3 regions of the Herminiimonas aquatilis genome follow, and region 3 is predicted to be linked to each of the others. Evidence: predicted binding sites of a transcription regulator. Region 3 holds the regulator's gene; each other region holds the start of a gene.

Region 1 (2,269 bases), on a different contig from region 3:
CCCAATGCTTTGCACAGCGGCATCCATATCCATGCCGGCCGGCTTGTGAAACAGGATCGTGACCGGATCAACTGCCGCCAGCGTTGCATCGGGTGACAATACGATCGCTTGCTGCGGCGATACGCGACAACCCGGTTCTTCGACGACGATGCCGTCGATCGTGATCCAGCCACCTTCGATATATTGCTCAGCTTCGCGACGCGAGCAGGGAATCGCGTCAGCGACGCGTTTAACGAGTCGGATGGAATCGGTCATGATCAGGCAATCTTGAAAAAGAGGCGTATTGTCGGCTTGCCTGAGATGGATCGCAAGTTTTTTGCGTGCAAGCAGACTGCAATACCGCGCGTTATCGGATTGCCTGCAAGACTATTTCATGCACGGCAACGAAGCGGTCAATCGCTGAGACTGAATTTTATCCAAACCAAACCGCTGCACTGGTGACATGGAGCTGCAAACACTGGACAACAATCAAATCTAGGCTGCAGGTGCGTCTGCTTTCGGTGCGAGGCTGACCGCGCCGGATGGAATGCCTGCACCTTCCCAGCGATCGAATTCACTCATGATGGCTGCATAGGTCTTTTGGCTAATATCAGGCAAGGTTCCGCCCAGCATGTCGGTCGCTTCCTTGAAGCCTTTTTCAACCCCAGCGCGTATCGCCGCGAGTTTGGACGGGTCATCACCTATCGCGCTTTTCGCAAAATTCAAGATGCGCTCTGCAACCTGGCGCACGCCGAATTCACCATCTTCGGCGATCGCTGCTTTGGCCTTATCTATGGTTGCGGCGTCGGTCATCAGTTGCTGCTCACCGCTGACGACTTTGTCTATTTCCAATCCTTGCTGACGCATCAAGGGCAGAATCAGGTTGATGATTTCCTGCACCTTGCGATTGGATTCTTCCAGCATCGCAGAGACATCGGGACGCGTTGGTGCATTTGCATTGCGCGGATTGGAGTAGGTCGGCGTATCCGCAACTTGCGTACCCAAGGTCACCGTATCGGTCACGCTCGCGTCCTCGGTCTTGTCAGCCGCCGGTTGCGTGGATTCGCGTGGGCTCGCTGCAGGAACCGTGGAGGCGCGTTGCGTATTTTGTGTAGTGTTTGAAATTACGATGCTCATGACGATTGCCCTTCATTCATCAACCAACGATGGAAAAGGATCGCAGTGACAACATCATCTTGGAATTTTCCGCGATCGTACTACTTCTATCGGCATAAAATCGGAAAAGGTGAGCGCCCAAACATATTGAGCACTTGTCATATTGGAAATATTTATAAGCCATCCAAGCAAACGCCGTTTAATCGCCTCTTAAGCATCGTCTAGCAAGGCCAAAGCTGTCATACTGTCGGCTTCCTCGCCTCCTCGCGATATGACGCCGCTTTTATCGTCATTTGCCACTGTTTATTCCATGAGCGCTCAGCCCAAAAATCTGTTTTCCTATCCTGTCCAGCCTGCACCGCATGGCAAAGGCACCATCAAGCCTGTTCCGTTCCTGCCAATGTCGCGCGCGGAGATGGACAAACTCGGCTGGGACAGCTGCGATGTAATTTTAGTGACGGGCGATGCCTACATTGATCATCCCAGTTTTGGCATGGCGTTGATTGGGCGACTGCTGGAATCGCAAGGCTTCCGCGTCGGCATCATCGCGCAACCGGACTGGCTGTCGGCCGACGCATTCCGCGCGCTGGGTAAACCCAATCTATATTTCGGCATCACGGCCGGCAATATGGATTCGATGGTGAATCGCTACACGGCTGATCGCAAGATTCGCTCCGATGATGCCTACACGCCCCATGGCGAAGCCAACAAACGGCCGGATCGTGCGCTGACTGTTTATTCGCAACGTGTGCGTGAAGCCTATCCCGGCGTGAATGTCGTGATTGGCAGTATTGAAGCCAGCCTGCGCCGCATCGCGCATTACGATTACTGGTCGGACAAAGTGCGCCGTTCGGTGCTGCCGGATTCCAAGGCAGACATCCTGATATTCGGTAATGCAGAGCGCGCACTGGTTGATCTGACACATCGTGTTGCAGCAGGCGAACCGATTTCTTCGATACGCGATCTGCGTGGCACCGCCTTCATGGTGCCATCCGGATGGAAACCGACACCGGAATGGGCAGAAGCCAATTCGACGCGCGTTGATACGCCGGGCAAAGTCGATGTCCATCCCGATCCGTATGAAATGAAGATGAAGAATACGGAAGGCTGCAAGACCGACGCTGCCGATCCAGCAGTCGCTGCAGCGCCGGTAGAACCAGCCGTCAAAGTCATC
Region 2 (2,269 bases), on a different contig from region 3:
GAGCGCTGCTAAAAACGGCGACTGTAAATCAACCTACAACGATATGGCGTTTGACAGACTTGTTTGCAGTCTGCCCATCCGGGCCGTAGACCGCATTACCTTGGACACTGCCATGTTGCAGAATATTGAGTACGTTTTGATTGCGTACCATTTGCTTGTTGATAAGCGTGCCGTTGACGCGATTCAGTTCTTTCCCAACTTCAGCCAATGCGATCAGCTCTTGCCAGGATGTATGCGCCGCAGCTGATGCTGCTGGCGTTTCCAGCCAGGCTTTCATTCCTGATTCATCCGCTTCAAAACCGGCCTTGCCCAGTGCCTGGTGACGCCCAGCAGCCAGTTCCGCCATCCTTACTGCCGCTTTTGCCTTCGGTTCGGTCAAGGCAGCGATGGCTGCGATATCCCCCAAGACCAATTGTTCTTGTTCTTGCTGCAACAATTGTGTCAATGCGCGTATAGCTTGGTGCTCTGCACTCAAACTGTCAGCAGGGTTGATATCGATTGCGCTCATGTTGGTTTTAACCTTTTCGTGCAGAAATCAGGTCTTTTACCGTATCCATCAGCCCATCGGCAACGCGCTCGGCATTTACCTGGAACTGACCGCCGGCAATTGCTGCCTTGATCTCTTCAACTTTTTTTGTGTCAAATACGCTGGCACCGGAGACCTGAGCAGTCAACGCCTGTACTTGTGTGGACAGTGTGACATTGCTGGAAGATGCCTTGCTACTGGCATCGGCCTTTTCAGCCCCTTTGCCTGCGCGCGTTTGCGTCGTTGTGACGCCTATTGCTGCAGTTTTCTTGCTTGTGTCATCAATTTTCACGACATCACTCCGTTTAATGTGCGGCAAAACGCCTATCTCATGTCAGGTCTATCGGCGTTATCGCACTAAACTTTAGTACTAATTGGAGTAGTGGTGCAATTATGTATCGCAATTATGTTGTTAATAATTCAATTCCACTATGCCACCCAGCTTGGCAATGCCGCTAATGACTTGACCACCTGAGGTTCTAACCTGCGTCAACTGACCTTCGTTCGCATTATTCAATGCGCGTGCTTCACTGGATACGCTAAACCCACTGCCGTTCAAGATGACGCGGACTGCTTGACCTTGCTGTATCGCTTGCTGGTTACGCAAAGCATCCTGGCGCAACGGTGAGCCTAATCTGACGGAATTCGCTACTGTGCGGCCAATCGCCTGTGATGCATCAGTGATGATGCCCGCCGGCATGGCTGTCAAATCCCCCATTACCTTGGCAATGTCAGCCTGGGTAATAGTTTGCCCTTGTGCCAACGGTACCGAGGCAACGATATAGTCGCCCTGCACTTGAACTTTGGCCGATACATAAATTGTCCATGGCGAAGGTACGGTACACCTTATACCCACCGTGGTTTTGCCCCATGCCTTGCTGGATGATGGGAAAAATGCCTCAGGCGTCGCACATGCCGGCAATTTCATGCGTTGATCGATGGACCCAAGTGTGACCTTGACTTCGCCCGGCAAGCCTGATGCCTGCGTGCGCAGGAACTGCACTGCCGCTTGTTTCAATACGCCCAGATCCTGACGTGCTTCTGGCTCTGTGACTTGTGCCAGCGCAAACTGGGTTGAGAGAGCGAATGGCAGGGTAAGGACGACGATTGCGAAATTGAAGAAGAGTTTCATGGCGGCCAGTGGTTGGATTGCACGATCATGTTACTGATTCAGCGTTCAGCCAAAGCCATGAATAGCACGGATTTTTCTCTTCTTATCGTTTGATCGGCGTGACAGAGTGCTCCGTATGATCAACGCTATAGAAATCCATTACAGGCGCGGGGAAGATTCCCTGAATGCACACTTCGGAGGTCGTAATGATCGGAAAACTTGATGACTTGATGCGCTTTCAGGAGACTGCCCTGAATCTGCGTGCGCAGCGACAACAGTTGCTGGCGTCGAATATTGCCAATGCGGATACGCCCAACTACAAGGCGCGTGATGTCGATTTTAACAAGGCCTTGCAAGGCGCGCTAGCTAAAAGCAGCAGCGGTGCCACGTCGCCGAACGAGCTGGCAAAAACGACAACCACGCATCTTGCTTCCAGTGCCAACAAGACTCTGGGCGGTGCGCCTTTGCTTTATAGCAATACGCAACAAGGAAATGTCGATGGCAATACAGTCGACATGGACGTGCAGCGTAATCAGTTTACCGATAATGCGATGCGTTATGAGGTTGGTATCACGCTTGTATCTGCCAAGATCAAGGGTATGCTCACCGCTATTCAGGGGCAATAATCATGT
Region 3 (2,269 bases):
CGCGTCAACAGCGCGCCCTGAATCAAGTCGTGCAAGCCATGCCGCAAGGCTTTGGACTTGCATCTTTGACTAGCGGTTCGGTGCATGCTGCCTCGCGTGATGCTGACCAGTTGCGTCGTCTGTCGAACGCCTTCGGCGTACTGGCTGCACAATCCGATGTATTGGTGGTGGATGCAGAGTTGGACGAGAGTGATAATTTCACGATTCCTGGCATGGCCAGCGGCGACATCGTGATTCAGGTCGCCCCCGGCGCGGCTTCGATCAAGGAAGCCTACTCGTTGATCAAGCGCCTTAACAATCAATTGGGTCGTCGACCTTTTGGCATCCTGGTGACGGGAGCCGACGAGCGCGAGGCCGCACTTGTCTATCAAAACATGGCGCAGGTTGCCAGCCGCTATCTGGCGGTACAACTGCATTCCATAGGTTCAATTCCCTCGGACGAAAACACGACACGCGCTGCGCGTTTGGGGCGCGCCGTGATTGATGCATTTCCCATGGCCGGCGCGTCGGTTGCGTTCCGTCGGCTGGCAGAGCGTTTTGCCTTGTCCGCGCATGGCGCCAAGTTCGGGGCTTGATCGATGTACACGGCAGAAGGAAAATCGGATAGGGATCATCTGGTAAGTCAGCATGCACCGCTAGTCAAGAAACTCGCGCACCAGATGAAAGCCAAATTGCCTCCCAGCGTAGAAGTCGACGATCTGATCCAGGCAGGCATGATTGGTTTGCTGGACGCTGTCAGCCGTTACGAAGAAACACATGGTGCCCAGTTCGAAACCTATGCCGTGCAACGCATACGCGGTGCCATGCTGGATGAATTACGCAGCAGTGACTGGATGCCACGCAGCATGCGTCAGAACATGCGCAAGATCGAGGTGGCGATGAACAGTCTGCAGCAAAAGCTGGGCCGCCCACCGAATGAAAGCGAAGTTGCCAAGCAACTCAAGTTATCGCTGGCCGATTATCAGGATTTGCTGAGTGACGGCGGCGGGCATCAACTGGTGTATTACGAAGATTTTCACGATAGTGAAGATAACGAACACTTCCTTGATCGTTATTGCACCGACGAGTCGCCCGATCCTTTACAGAATTTGATGAACACCGGTTTCCGCTCGGCGGTTATCGCAGCCATCGAGGCATTGCCGGAACGAGAAAAAATTCTAATGAGTTTGTACTACGAACAGGAAATGAATCTGAAGGAAATCGGGGCCGTGATGGGTGTCACCGAATCACGCGTGTCACAATTACATAGCCAGGCCATCGCCAGGATGCGTGCAAATTTGAGGGAGAGAGCGTGGACTGGGGTAGCTTAATTGGCATAGCGCTTGCGCTTGGCGGCTTGCTCGCCGGACAACTGCTGGAAGGCGGCAAGCTCAGTTCACTGATTCAGCCGGCCGCGTTCATCATCGTGGTGGTGGGCACCATGGGTGCAGTCTTGCTGCAAAGCGGCTGGCCGACTTTTGTGCGCGGTATCAAAATGGCGAGTCGCGTGTTCGTGCCACAGGATGATGATTATCCAAGTCTGATGCGCGAGATGACGAACTGGAGCACGATAGCCCGCCGCGAAGGCCTCCTGAGCCTGGAGCGTGTTATCAAGGACGTCAAAGATCCTTTTATTGCGCATGGCTTGCGCTTGATCGTCGATGGCGTCGATCCGCACAAATTGCGTGGCGTGCTCGACTTGGAAATCGACGCATATGAAACGCGCGAACGTCTGGCTGTAAAAATCTGGGAGTCCGCAGGCGGTTATGCACCCACCATCGGTATTCTCGGTGCAGTACTGGGTTTGATCCATGTGATGGAAAATCTGTCTGATCCTAGTCGTCTAGGTAGCGGGATTGCCGTGGCCTTTGTTGCAACGATTTACGGTGTCGGGTTTGCCAATCTGGTGTTTTTGCCGATTGCCAGCAAACTCAAGGCGATCGTCGCCCGCGATGTCTTCAAGCACGAGATGCTGGCCGATGCGTTCTCCGGTATTGCTGCTGGTGATAATCCTCGCTTGATCGAAGAGCGCATGAATATCTACCTGATGTAACTTGCTTACAGTCCAGACAACGCACATGGCCCGCAAAAAACACGAAGAAGAACACGAAAACCATGAACGTTGGCTGGTGTCTTATGCCGACTTCATTACCTTGCTGTTCGCCTTCTTTGTCGTCATGTACGCCATTTCATCAGTCAACGAAGGCAAGTACCGCATTCTTTCCGACTCTCTCGGGATTGCTTTCGGCGGTGCTACACCCAAAACGCCAGCTTTGAAAGATCCCATCGA

What was found. Region 3 encodes FliA, which starts transcription of late flagellar genes. Its sites were predicted from a motif close to CTAAAGTTTNNNNNNNNNNNGCCGNTA; they were not measured.
Region 1: ACFQO0_RS01945 (DUF5610 domain-containing protein) is a predicted target of FliA. The motif match lies at 1,204-1,230, and genes of this name have one in related genera.
Region 2: flgM (flagellar biosynthesis anti-sigma factor FlgM) is a predicted target of FliA. The motif match lies at 868-894, and genes of this name have one in related genera.

What each region holds. Positions count from the first base shown of each region.
Region 1 is NZ_JBHTCC010000001.1:444,716-446,984, forward strand. Features, by position in the region: gene ACFQO0_RS01940 (rRNA pseudouridine synthase) at 1-255, opposite strand, end outside; gene ACFQO0_RS01945 (DUF5610 domain-containing protein) at 475-1,116, opposite strand; gene ACFQO0_RS01950 (YgiQ family radical SAM protein) at 1,496-2,269, shown strand, end outside.
Region 2 is NZ_JBHTCC010000001.1:135,386-137,654, reverse strand. Features, by position in the region: gene ACFQO0_RS00690 (flagella synthesis protein FlgN) at 29-508, opposite strand; gene flgM (flagellar biosynthesis anti-sigma factor FlgM) at 516-818, opposite strand; gene flgA (flagellar basal body P-ring formation chaperone FlgA) at 939-1,658, opposite strand; gene flgB (flagellar basal body rod protein FlgB) at 1,844-2,263, shown strand; gene flgC (flagellar basal body rod protein FlgC) at 2,266-2,269, shown strand, end outside.
Region 3 is NZ_JBHTCC010000003.1:153,197-155,465, forward strand. Features, by position in the region: gene ACFQO0_RS13180 (MinD/ParA family ATP-binding protein) at 1-575, shown strand, start outside; gene ACFQO0_RS13185 (RNA polymerase sigma factor FliA) at 579-1,310, shown strand; gene ACFQO0_RS13190 (flagellar motor protein) at 1,292-2,032, shown strand; gene motD (flagellar motor protein MotD) at 2,058-2,269, shown strand, end outside.